4 regions of the Aliamphritea hakodatensis genome follow, and region 3 is predicted to be linked to each of the others. Evidence: predicted binding sites of a transcription regulator. Region 3 holds the regulator's gene; each other region holds the start of a gene.
What was found. Region 3 encodes PhoB, which activates phosphate uptake and scavenging genes when phosphate is short. Its sites were predicted from a motif close to TGTCATANNNNTGTCANA; they were not measured.
Positions count from the first base shown of each region.

Region 1 (3,134 bases), 740 kb from region 3:
GCTGCACACCGATAAACACCGTACGCTGGTCCGGGCTGAATGTCAGGCCGGTCAGTTCACTGGCGATCGGGCCCGTGGCGAAACGGCGCACTTCACCGGTTTCAGGATCTGCCACCAGCACCTGATTATTGCCCATGCCCGCGTAAGACTCGATGTTTGAGTACTTGCCGTCGGTCATGATCCACAGGCGTCCTGCCTGATCGAATCCCAGCCCGTCCGGGCTGTTGAACATGTTTTCATCGTTAATGTTGGCGGAACCGGCATAAAAATCCTTGTGGATCGTCGGGTTACCGGCCACCAGAAACAGGTCCCAGTCAAAGCTTGTGGCGGTGTTATCACCACCGGCTTCACGCCAGCGAACAATCTGACCATATTTGTTTTCTGCCCGCGGGTTCGGACCGCCAACCGGCTGACCTGGCTTAACACCCCGCTCGGAGTTATTGGTCAGGGTGCAGCAAACCGTTTTGGTTTGCGGATGCACCGCCACCCACTCCGGGCGGTCCATGGTAGTCGCGCCCACAACGGTGGCCGCTTCACGGGCATAGATCAGTACTTCAGCCTGGCTGTTAAAGCCGTTGCTGCTGTCCAGACCATTTTTACCGTAGGTCAGCTCCAGCCACTGGCCTTTACCTTTCACATCACCTTCAGCGGCATCAAAACGGGCCACGTACAAAGTGCCATCTTCCAGCAGATTGCGGTTAGCAGCAGTGTTACCCGGCTGATACTTGTTGGCAGACACAAACTTATAGATGTGCTCACCGCGCTCATCGTCGCCCATATAGACAACCACATGGCCGTTATCTGCCACTGTTACCGCGGCATTTTCATGCTTGATGCGGCCCAGTGCAGTGCGCTTCAGCGGTGTGGAAGTCGGATCCATCGGGTCGATTTCGACCACCCAGCCATGACGGTGCGGTTCATTCGGTTCTTTGGTCATATCGAAGCGGTCATCAAACTTATACCACTGATAACCGCGGTCTTTGGCTTTCAGGCCGTAACGCTTCTGATGCTGATCCAGTTCAATACCTTCTCCCGGCGCAGCAAAATACCCGTTAAAGTTTTCTTCGCAGGTCAGGTAAGTGCCCCACGGGGTTTCACCGTTGGCACAGTTGTTAAAGGTACCCAGCACTTTAGTACCGCTGGCATCGGCACCGGTTTTCATCAGGTCATGGCCGGCGGCAGGTCCGGTCAGCTGCATTTCGGTATAGGCGGTAATGCGGCGGTTGTAGTCTGAGTCAGAGACATAGTCCCAGCCATCGGCGGTACGCTTAATTTCAAAGACTGAGACACCGTGTGCAGCCTGGGCTTTTTTCACGTCATCAGCGGTCATCGCCTGACCTTTATGATCAAACAGCAGCTTGTAGTTGGTGTATTCGTTGTTCACCGCCAGCAGGGCGCGGTCTTCAGACAGGGGGAAGAAGCTCATACCGTCGGTGTTATCGCCAAACTGAGACGCCTGTGCACTGGCGGGTTGCTGGCCATTTTCATTAAACGCCGGCGCACCTTTCAGAATCGGATCACCCCATGAAATCAGCGGACGGGCCACGTAACCTTCCGGTACCACGAAGGTATCAGCGGTGCTGGTTGCGACCTTGGTAAAGCCCAGCAGTTTGCTTTGTGGCTGAGTGCTTGCAGCCACCGCCTGTGCAACGGGGTTAGCCGCAAGGAACATGCCCATCGCCGTGGCACCGCCCTGTAAAAAGCGACGGCGGCTGACGCCGGCATCAACAATCTTGCTGAAATCCGATTCCTGATTTTTCATTATTTGGCCTTTAATACGTGTCATAAGTGGTTTTAGGTGGCCCAGCCTAAAACCCGTGAATGACAGTTTAATGACTGAAATGTAACAGTTTACTGTCACACCGGCAGAGGCAGAAAAGGACTGCAGCCGCGACGGCCCCTTACGGGGATTTAACTTCGCAGCCTTTAAGCACCAGTTGGCAGATCAGATCCGCAGCGGCTTTATAGTCTTCTTCTTCAAGCTGATCTTTACCGGTTACCCGGGTAATCTGCCAGTCAAAGTCAGCATAGGTCTGGGTGGATGCCCAAATAGTGAAAAGCAGGTGTTGCGGGTCTACCGGTGCCATCAGCCCACGGTCGATCCAATCCTGAATCCGGGCACTGCTCTGGCGGGTCTGCTGCAGCATCTGCTCTGCAATCTCAGGCGGCAGGTGCGGCGCACCGTGCATGATTTCACTGGCAAATACTTTAGACGCATAGGGCTGCTGCTGAGAGATTTTCACCTTGGCACGGATATACTCTGTGAGAGCAACCCGGGGGTCATCATGCTCGTAAAAAGGGTCCGACGCCGCCAGCAAAGGCTCAATCACACTTTCCAGCACACTGCTGTAAAGGTTCTGTTTGGTTTTGAAATAATAATAAATATTCGCTTTAGGAACGCCGGCCAGCTCACCGATATCCACGGTTTTTGCCGCCGCGAAGCCCTGCTCAGCGAACACTTTACTGGCCGCCCGGATAATCAGTTCCCGGTTACGTTCTCTTATCTTTGCCATACAGCTGTCAGGCCCTCTCCCAGCGTAGCTTATTGATAATCCGAATATTCTCTGAACAGGCATGGTAGCACCCGTGCGGCACAGCGCTCAAGCTGACGACTTATCATCTGACGGAATACCGGCCGCCACCTACACTTAAAGTGACAGGGCAATGACGCTGACCGTCAATACCGCCATTCACGATGTGAAACAGCATTTCTTGACTTAAAAGTCAGCTTTTACTTAAATTGAGTGTATACAATCCATTCTCAGAATAAATACAACAACAGAGGAGCCTGCCTTGATACAGTTCCTGCTTAATGACGAGCTCAGGTCGGAAGACAATCTCGACCCCAATACCACAGTGCTGAAATACCTGCGCGAACAGCTGGGTAAAACCGGTACCAAGGAAGGCTGCGCCTCCGGAGACTGCGGTGCCTGTACCGTTGTACTGGGGGAATTACACAACGGCAGCATGCGCTATAAAAGCATCAACTCATGCCTGACATTTGTGTCCGGCCTGAACGGCAAACAGCTGATCACCGTTGAAGATCTGAAACATGCCGGCGAACTTCACCCTGCCCAGCAGGCCATGGTGGACTGCCACGGTTCCCAGTGCGGCTTCTGCACCCCAGGTTTTGT
Region 1 is NZ_AP025281.1:4,346,121-4,349,254, forward strand. It holds gene PCI15_RS19760 (PhoX family protein) at 1-1,762, opposite strand, end outside; gene PCI15_RS19765 (TetR/AcrR family transcriptional regulator) at 1,902-2,513, opposite strand; gene xdhA (xanthine dehydrogenase small subunit) at 2,794-3,134, shown strand, end outside.
Region 1: the regulator PhoB is predicted to act here: its motif matches at 1,821-1,838, upstream of PCI15_RS19760 (PhoX family protein).

Region 2 (3,134 bases), 560 kb from region 3:
GTATAACAGCGCAGCCGACAGCGGCGTACGAATCTGATGCGCCAGTGAAGCCATCATCCGGCCCATTTCTGACAGCCGCTGATAATGGGCAACCTGCCCCTGCAGCAAACGGGTTTCTGTCTGATCTGTAAGCATAATCAGCTGCCCGGTTTCAGACTCCAGGGAGCGGGTCGATAAACTCACCCGGCGGCCGCTTTTCAGAGACACCTCGTGGCCATCATCACTGCGCGGTGCGAAACTGCGCTGAATGATCCCCAGCCAGGACTCACCCAACAACGGCTCACCCAGCAATTCTGCCGCTGCCAGATTCGCTTCGCTCACCAGACCACGGTTATCGACTACCAACACCCCGGCAGGCAACAGGTTTAACAGGTTATCCATCCGGCCAGTCAGACGGGAGTTTTCGGCCTGCTGCTCAAGATGCTGCCCCTGGGTATCCGCCAGCTGAACCTGCAGATCAGCCACCTGCTTCCGCAGTTGTGCCAGCTCAGCATTGATTTCAGTATTAGAGTTCTGATTGACCATGGGCTATTTTCGCTGAATTCCGTACTTGCGCATTTTCTCTACCAGTGTTGTCCGGCGAATCTGCAATTTATCTGCCGCCCGGGCGACAACATTATTGGTGGTATCCAACGCCTGCTCGATCAGCACCTGTTCAATACCTTCGAGGTAAGCTTTCAGATCAATGCCCTCTTCCGGCAAAACATGTGCCCCGGGGGCATCGGCCCCATCACTCTGAGCCTGATCAACTTCCAGATGCAACTGTGCTTTTAAACTGATATCTCCGGCATCTTCTTCCAGATAACGGAATTTTTCCGGTAACTCACTGATACTGATGACACTGTCCGGGTGCATAATGGTTAAACGTTCTATCAGATTCGCCAGCTCGCGGACATTACCTGACCACGGGTGTTGCTGTAATGAGCGGATAACCGCCGGCATGATTTTAATCCGGCCAAACCCGTCCGCCTCGGCACGGCGAACAAAGAGTTCGGTCAGGGTTGGGATATCTTCTGTGCGTTCACGCAGGGCAGGCATGGCAATCGGAAAAACATTCAGACGGTAATACAGATCTTCACGGAACTTACCTTCATCAATCATTTCTTCCAGATTTTTATGGGTGGCCGCGATGATTCGCACATCACAGCCGATGGTTTTGGTACCGCCAACCCGCTCGAAACACTTTTCCTGAATGACCCTTAGCAGCTTGACCTGCATATTCAGCGGCATATCGCCGATCTCGTCCAGGAACAGCGTACCGCCATCCGCCAGCTCGAACCGTCCCGGGCGGCTGGAAACAGCGCCGGTAAAAGCCCCCTTTTCATGGCCGAACAGTTCGCTTTCTAAAAGCTCAGAAGGTATCGCCCCGCAATTCAGCGGCACAAAGGGCCCTGCAGCCCGTGCTGAAGCCTTATGCAGACAATTCGCTACAACTTCTTTACCGGTACCGGACTCGCCGTTAATCAGCACGCTGACATCCCTGCCAGCCACCTGGGCCATCAGACTGCGAACGTCATTCATCACCCCGCTGCCACCGGCAAGATCGGCAAACGCTTGTTGCAATCCGCCCGCCAGTTCAGCTGGCTGACGTAATCCTCTGAAGATCTGCGCCCGGTGTAACACATACTGAACATCCGCCAGTGGTGACGCCGGCAATAAGCGACCGAGTATTCTTTGCTGCAACCCGTCACTGACTGTTTCCGGTTGCATCCAGTCCCCCACGGAAATCACCGGGGTCGCCTCATCCAGGCGCTGTGCCAGCAACTTATCCAGATCAATCGGGTGGTTACAGTGACCCAGCATTACAGCCAGATATTCAGAACACTGGCCTTCCTCGGCCTGCAACCAGTCGACATAACTTTCCGTCTGGCAAGTAATGCCGGCAAAGGTTAGCCGGTCGGATAATTGCCGCCGGCTATCTGCATTATCATCTATATAAAGAAGCTGCATGTGTGTCATACCTGTGATCTGAACGTACTTTCAGGCACTAACCGCATCACCCGAATAGCAACCTGAAACAGACAAAAAAACCTTAACGTCAAATTTATGACATGAAGCAAAACTTAACAAGTGCTTAGGCGTTATTTTTTTGACGCGAAGGAGGTTTTTTCTTCACTAATAACAGGAAACACAAACAAAAAAGCCGGTATCAACACTGATACCGGCTCTGCTTACCCGAAGGATAACTGGCTCAAAGGTTATGAAACTTCCATTTCCGTCCAGCCTGATTTGATGGTCAGCAACAGATCCATCACTTCCTGAATTTTTTCCGCGTTCGCTTCACGGTTAGCTTCTGCAATCGAGCGCACCATGTAGTCATATAGTGCATCAAGATTTGAGGCGATTTCGCCACCTTTTTCATGATCAAGATAGTCTTTAAGCGCCAGCACAATATCGGTGGCTTTATTCAGCTGAGAAGAGCGCCCCTGAATATCGTTACGTTCCATGGCGCCTTTCGCCTTTGCCAGTGCGCCCAGCACACCATCAAATAACATCGTAATCAGCTGCTGTGGAGACGCCGCGTGTACTGCAGTAGACAAACCCACACTCTGGTACTGACGCAGGGCTTTTAAATTAACACTCATTTCTTTACTCCAAAACTCAGCTAAAAACTTAGTTATTACTTGCGGTAAAAGGTAACCGGTCGACCAGACCGTTCAACGATTCAGAGGTTGTCCGGAAGCTCGCCAGAATATTTTCCATGGCCACATACTGGCTGGTCAGTCGGTCATGCATTATAGCCATTTTACGATCAAGTTCTTCCTGATCGTCTTTAATGTCCTCAAGTTGGTTATTAATACTGTCTTCCCGGTTTTTAATCACACCGGTGCTCGACAGAAAACCATCGATCAACAAGGACATTTCCCCGGCAAAACCGCGGGAGAATGAGAAACTGAAATTCCCTGAGGCACCTTCCTGAACCTGTAGATTCAGGCCATAAGGATCGGTATCAATCTTCGGCAGCAGTACATCACCGGCACCGAAGGCAGCATCACCGGCAATAGTACCGGAGACATCGGTACCGTTAGTCACTGCAGAGCTGGTCGAGAGACCAGTAGCCGTTGTAAAATCTGCACCTGCTTCAGTAAACTCTACCCGCGTATTCGCACCGTACTGGCGGGACTGAAGCTTTA
Region 2 is NZ_AP025281.1:4,522,779-4,525,912, forward strand. It holds gene PCI15_RS20495 (sensor histidine kinase) at 1-525, opposite strand, end outside; gene PCI15_RS20500 (sigma-54 dependent transcriptional regulator) at 529-1,950, opposite strand; gene fliS (flagellar export chaperone FliS) at 2,199-2,585, opposite strand; gene fliD (flagellar filament capping protein FliD) at 2,614-3,134, opposite strand, start outside.
Region 2: the regulator PhoB is predicted to act here: its motif matches at 2,035-2,052, upstream of PCI15_RS20500 (sigma-54 dependent transcriptional regulator).

Region 3 (3,134 bases):
GAGGCTGTGGGCATCGTCGGTGATCTTGCGAATCATTGACTGTACCGGGACTGGCAGTTCGTCGGAGATATGCGGGCTGGCTTCCAGACGTGACAACAGCAACAGGCCGGAGACCAGATTTTCCATGCGTTTTGATTGCTTGGCCATCTGATTCAGGCCGCGGCGCAACGGCGCAGGTAAATCCTGATCCAGATAGGTTTCCAGATAACCGCGAATAACCGTTAACGGAGTGCGCAGTTCATGGGAGGCATTGGCAACAAAGTCCTGGCGGGTCTGTTCCAGCTGGTTAATCCGGGTAATGTCTCTGGCCACCAGTATGCGGTCGCCGTAGCCAAACTTGGTGAGCTGGTATTCCAGCGCGACCAGGCTGTCGACCGGAGATGGTAATTGCAGCGGTTCGTCGTAATTTTCTTTGCGGTAATAGCGGATAAAACGCGGGTCGCGCAGCAGGTTCATCACGGAACGGCCACGGTCGGTCTGTACTTTTAAGCCCAGAAGGCGGTCAGCAGAGCGGTTCCACCATTCAAGGTTGTTGTCCCGGTCGATGATGACAATGCCGTCTCCCAGCGCCGCTGAGGATTGCTGAAAGCGGGTAATGATATTACGCAGTGACTGATTGCGGGACTGATTGCGTTTCTGGTCCCGGGCCAGTTCATCAAACAGTTCTCCCCAGTGGCCTTTGCTTTCCGGGACATCGGAACGGTCGCCTTTGGTGAGCCATTCCTGCAGGCGGGTAAATTCCCTGACCTGGAGGACCGCCCAGCCGAGCAGAAACACGGCGAGGGTCCAGCCGGGATAACCGATCACCAGCCCCACAACGGTGCCGGCCATCGCGGTCAAAAATAAACTGCCAGAAATGGAATGATTACGGTTGTACATTCTGTCGGTTCCGGGTGATGTCTATGGCAGCTTAGCGCGGAAACTTCGGCTTAAGCAACTTGCGATGAGAACCGGTAACCGGTGCCGCGAACGGTCTGAATCAGATATTCGTGGCGCGCTCCCAGCGCTTTACGTAACCGCCGGATATGGACGTCGACGGTACGTTCTTCAACGTATACATTGCCACCCCAGACCATATCCAGTAACTGGCTGCGGGAGTAGGCGCGGTCCTGATGGGTCATGAAAAACTGTAACAGGCGAAACTCGGTTGGCCCCAGTTCCAGTGGCTTGAGTTCGGCGCTGACCCGGTGAGACACAGGGTCCAGTGTCAGATTATCAACGGTAATCGGCTCTTCAATGCCTTTAGGTGTGGCACGGCGCAATACGGTTTTCAGCCGGGCAACCAGTTCACGGGGTGAGAATGGCTTGGTGATGTAATCATCAATGCCTGATTCCAGGCCTTTGATTTTATGGTCTTCATCACCTTTGGCGGTCAGCATGATGATCGGGATGTCGGCGGTCACTTCATCTTTACGTAACCGGCGGGCGAATTCTACGCCGCTGATGCCGGGCATCATCCAGTCCAGCAATACCATGTCCGGCTTTTCATCCAGAACAATGCTGTGGGCTGCCTGGGCAGACTCTGCTTCCATACATTCGTAACCGGCCATTTCTAATGCAACCGCAATCATTTCCCTGATTGGGGCTTCATCGTCGACGATCAGAATTCGTTTATTGGATGACATGCTCGATCACCTTCTTTAGACAATTCTTTAGACGAGCATATTAGATTATTAAACTGTTACAGAAATATGACAAATTTTGCTTATGTAACAGGAATTATCAGGAGATTAGCCAATAATCCAGGGCAATGCCGATAAACAGCGCCATGCCTGCGTAGTGATTATTGAGAAACGCCCGGAAGCAGGCTTCGCGCTGGCGGTGGCGGATCAGCCACTGTTGCCAGATAAAACAGCCTGCCATGACCAGCAGGCTGAGGTAGAAGTACTTACCCATATCCAGCTGATTACCAAGCAAAATAAAGGTGAGCAGGGTCAGCGCCTGCAGCATACCGACAATCAGTTTGTCCGCATCGCCGAACAGAATAGCGGTGGATTTAATGCCGATTTTAAGGTCGTCGTCCCGGTCTACCATGGCGTATTTGGTATCGTAGGCGGTGGTCCACAGCACCGTGGCGGTATAAATCAGCCAAGCGTGGGCGGGGACCGCTTCACCGGTTGCGCTGAAGGCCATCGGCACCGCCCAGGCAAAGGCCATGCCCAGAACAATCTGAGGCAGATGGGTGTAGCGCTTCATAAAGGGGTAGCAGGCGGCGAGAAACGCACCGCCGAACGACAGCAGGATGGTTTGCGTATTGGTAAACAGCACCAGAATAAAGGCCAGACCGATGAGGACAAAAAACAGTATCAGCGCTTCTTTGGCGGTGGCTCTTCCGGCGGGAATAGGGCGTTGGGCCGTGCGTTTTACATGGCCATCAACTTTGCGGTCCGCAAAGTCATTGATCACACAGCCTGCGGAGCGCATCAGAAAGGTGCCCAGGCAGAAAATCACCAGTAAGTGCAGGCTGGGGACGCCTTCAGCAGCGATCCACAGGGCCCAGAGTGCCGGCCACAGCAGCAGATAGATACCGATGGGTTTTTCCACCCGCATCAGCTGTCCGTAGGCTTCAAGGCGGTCTCTGCTGAAAAGTTGTCTGCTCATAAGGGTCAGGTCTGTGCTCTCAGAGGTGTTTTGCATCAAGTAATGCCGGCAGAAAAACTTCCGATACCAGCAGGGGTTTTTCGCTCAGGTAAAACAGTGACCGGCGCGCCCACGCAGATCCGCCATCGCGGATTTTCAGGCGGCTGATCTGTAATGGACCCCGGCGCATGGTCGGATCACGGAACAGTATACTGCCCAGCGAACGGCTGCCCACAAAGTTAAGTTCCCGCTGCTTGCCGGTGAGGGTTGTCGCCGGGATGACTGAACGGGCGAATACCCAGGGCTGGCCGTTGCCGATTAGCTGTACTTCCCGGATGACCGCCAGCTGACGGGGGCGCATCCCCAGTGCTTTGGCTTCTGAACGGGTCGGATGATGCCAGCCCTGACGGATAACTTCGACACGAAAATCACCCTGGCTGGCACTGATCAGCCGCTGGGTTAAAGAGCCCGGATCCAGCAGCCATTTACGCCAGCACAAGGGTGCGTCGGTACTGGCGGGACGCCGCAGGGTGTACCAGCGAACATCGAAGCTG
Region 3 is NZ_AP025281.1:5,086,209-5,089,342, reverse strand. It holds gene phoR (phosphate regulon sensor histidine kinase PhoR) at 1-879, opposite strand, end outside; gene phoB (phosphate regulon transcriptional regulator PhoB) at 930-1,625, opposite strand; gene ubiA (4-hydroxybenzoate octaprenyltransferase) at 1,723-2,601, opposite strand; gene PCI15_RS23080 (chorismate--pyruvate lyase family protein) at 2,621-3,134, opposite strand, start outside.

Region 4 (3,134 bases), 1.9 Mb from region 3:
ACGCTCTACCGGCCTGCAAATGATCGAACAGGCCAGCAACGCTGACGAACAGTGGCTGATGGATACGGTTCAGGAACTGGTCACCGAAGCCGGCATCGGCATGCCGGAAGTAGGCATTTTTCCGGCGGAACAGGCGAATGCCTTTGCCACCGGCTGGAATAAAAACAATGCGCTGGTCGGTATCAGCCTGGGCCTGTTACAGCGTTTCCGCCGGGAAGAAATCCGCGCCGTCCTGGCCCATGAAATAGGCCACATTGCCAACGGTGACATGGTCACCCTGACGCTGATTCAGGGGGTGGTAAACACCTTTGTCATGTTCTTTGCCCGCATCATTGGTCACTTTGTTGACCGGGTTATTCTGAAGAACGAAGAAGGCCATGGCATCGGCTACTTCATCGCATCAATCGTTGCTGAACTGATTCTGGGCGTACTGGCATCCACCATCGTTGCCTGGTTCAGCCGCCGCCGGGAATTCCGCGCCGATGAAATGGGTGCCCGCCTGGCAGGTAATTTTGCAATGATCGGTGCCCTGCAACGCCTCAAGGCGGAATATGAAGTGCCTGACCAGATGCCAACAACCATGACTGCATTCGGTATCAGCAGCCACCTTAAACAGGGTTTTATGGCCGCATTTGCCACCCATCCGCCACTGGATGACCGCATAGCCGCGCTGCAGAAATAAACTCAGACCCGCTGTAACCAGCCCTGTTTTTCTTCCGGAAAACAGGGCTTTTTTATTGCTGCAGATAGCCAGCAATGGTGTCAGTGAATTATTCTCTCAGCGAATATTACGTCATAGTTTAATAAAAAAAAGTTCTTTAACCTCTCCCCAAACTTTGTTCCATAATCAGATTAACACTTACAGCGCCACGCCAAATTCGGCTGATGGTATTTTCACCCGCTATCGGACTTTAGCCGAGGTTTTTTAGCATGAATGAAAAAACTGCTATCGAAGAAGAACTGGACATTACAGATACCGACTCAGCGGATACTGAACTGTCGACAGCTGAAAAAAGATTTTGCCCGGACACAGAAAAACGCCGCCGCATTGAAGCTATGCGGGAACAGCGTGAACTGGAACGCGAACTCAGGGAATTCTTTGACGACTGATACCGCCCGGCTTAATCGCATACATGACGGAACCGTCATCATTCGGTAATACGCCGGTCATAAAAACGCGGTTTTATATATCGGAACAAGCACTGCGGTGCACCGGACAATACGACATATAAACCAGCGGAACAATACAGTTATGAGCAGCAAAATCCGTCTTGAAGACCTATCTGCAGAAGCCTTTGATGATATGGACAACAGCTTCTTTGGTGAAGACAAACAACAGCGCCCGAAAAAAGCCAAAACAAAACGCAAACGCCAGATGATCGAAGATTATATGGAAGAACGTCAGTTGAAACGGCGCATCAGCGACGGCTTTGAATGGGCCTGAACCAGCGCCAGCCCCATTGTCAGAATACAGCTAAAGCAGCGCTCAGCGCTGCTTTATCCGGTCGGCTATCCGGCTGCGCTGGGCACTGCGGGCCTTGGCCCCGGTGGCCGTTTTAGCAGCCGGCTTCTGTTTCTGTGACGCTTTACTCTGCGCTGGCTTTTTCCTGGCCTTAACCGCCTGCGGTGTAACCGGCTGATAACCCTTAGCAGCCTGCGCGCTGCCCTGACCAGCAGTTTTTGCCCCGGACTGACGCTTCGGCGCCTCTTCTTCTGCAACCAGACACTCTTTACCCCGGCCGATCAGCTCTGAACGCCCCATCTCCTTCAGCTTGGCCCGCAGCTGTGGCCAGTTCTCCTTATCATGGTAACGCAGCAGGGTTTTATGGGCTTTACGCTGCTCAGTCTGCTTAGGGATATACATGCGGTCACTCTTATAAGTAATCTGCTTCAGCGGATTCTTTTCGGAGTGATACATGGCGGTTGCCAGAGACATAGGGGAGGGATAGAAAGTCTGCACCTGGTCCACTTTCAGATCATTGTCCTTGAGCCATAAAGACAGGCTCAGCATATCCTCATCATCACAGCCCGGATGGGCGGCAATAAAATACGGAATCAGATACTGCTTCTTACCCGCTTCTCTGGAGAAACGGTCAAACATATTCTTGAAGTCGTAGTAGGTATCCATACCCGGTTTCATCATCTTACTGAGGGTATTCGGCTCGCTGTGCTCCGGCGCAATCTTCAAATAACCGCCCACATGATAGGTGACCAGCTCTTTAACATATTCCGGGTCTCGCACCGCCAGATCGTAACGCAGGCCGGAAGCGATCGCGACATTATGGATGCCTTGCACCTTACGGGCTTTGCGGTACAGCTCAGTGGTCGGACTGTGATCCGTCGTCAGGTTCTTACAGATAGTCGGATAGACACAGGAAAGCTTACGGCAATTCGACTGAATTTCATCATCATTACAGTTGAGGAAATACATATTGGACGTGGGGCCGCCCAAATCCGAGATTGAGCCGGTAAAGCCCGGCACTTTCTCTTTGATATCTTCAATCTCATTAATGATCGACTCATGGGACCGGCTCTGAATGATCCGCCCTTCATGTTCGGTAATCGAACAGAAGGTACAGCCACCGAAACAGCCGCGCATAATATTGATCGAAAAACGGATCATGTCATACGCCGGAATCTTCGCCTTACCGTACTTCGGATGCGGCACCCGCTGGTACTGCAGGCCAAACACACCATCCATCTCTTCAGTGGTCAGGGGAATCGGCGGCGGGTTAACCCACACCTCCCGGTTACCGTGTTTCTGCATCAGCGCACGGGCATTGTGCGGATTCGATTCCTGATGCAACACCCGTGAAGCATGAGCATAGAGGGCCGGATCTTTGGTGACTTTATCGAACGACGGTAACCGGATATAGGTCGTTTCGAACTCAAGCTTTTCCTTACGCTTAAGCGGCATCGGTACTATTTTTATGGGTGCCGGAATGTCTGCCAGATCATCCGGGGCCGTGCCGCAGGCAGTACCGTTATCACTGTCATTTTCCTGATTGCCAAAATCATAAGGGTTAGGCAATTTATCGATATTACCCGGCCAGTCAATCCGGGAAGAATCCAGCTCAACATAGCCGGCAGGCGGTGCTTTACGTAAATGCACCGTGCCACGCAGATTCCAGATA
Region 4 is NZ_AP025281.1:3,165,536-3,168,669, forward strand. It holds gene htpX (protease HtpX) at 1-682, shown strand, start outside; gene PCI15_RS14645 (PA3496 family putative envelope integrity protein) at 931-1,110, shown strand; gene PCI15_RS14650 (PA3496 family putative envelope integrity protein) at 1,253-1,444, shown strand; gene PCI15_RS14655 (YgiQ family radical SAM protein) at 1,487-3,134, opposite strand, start outside.
Region 4: the regulator PhoB is predicted to act here: its motif matches at 1,144-1,161, upstream of PCI15_RS14650 (PA3496 family putative envelope integrity protein).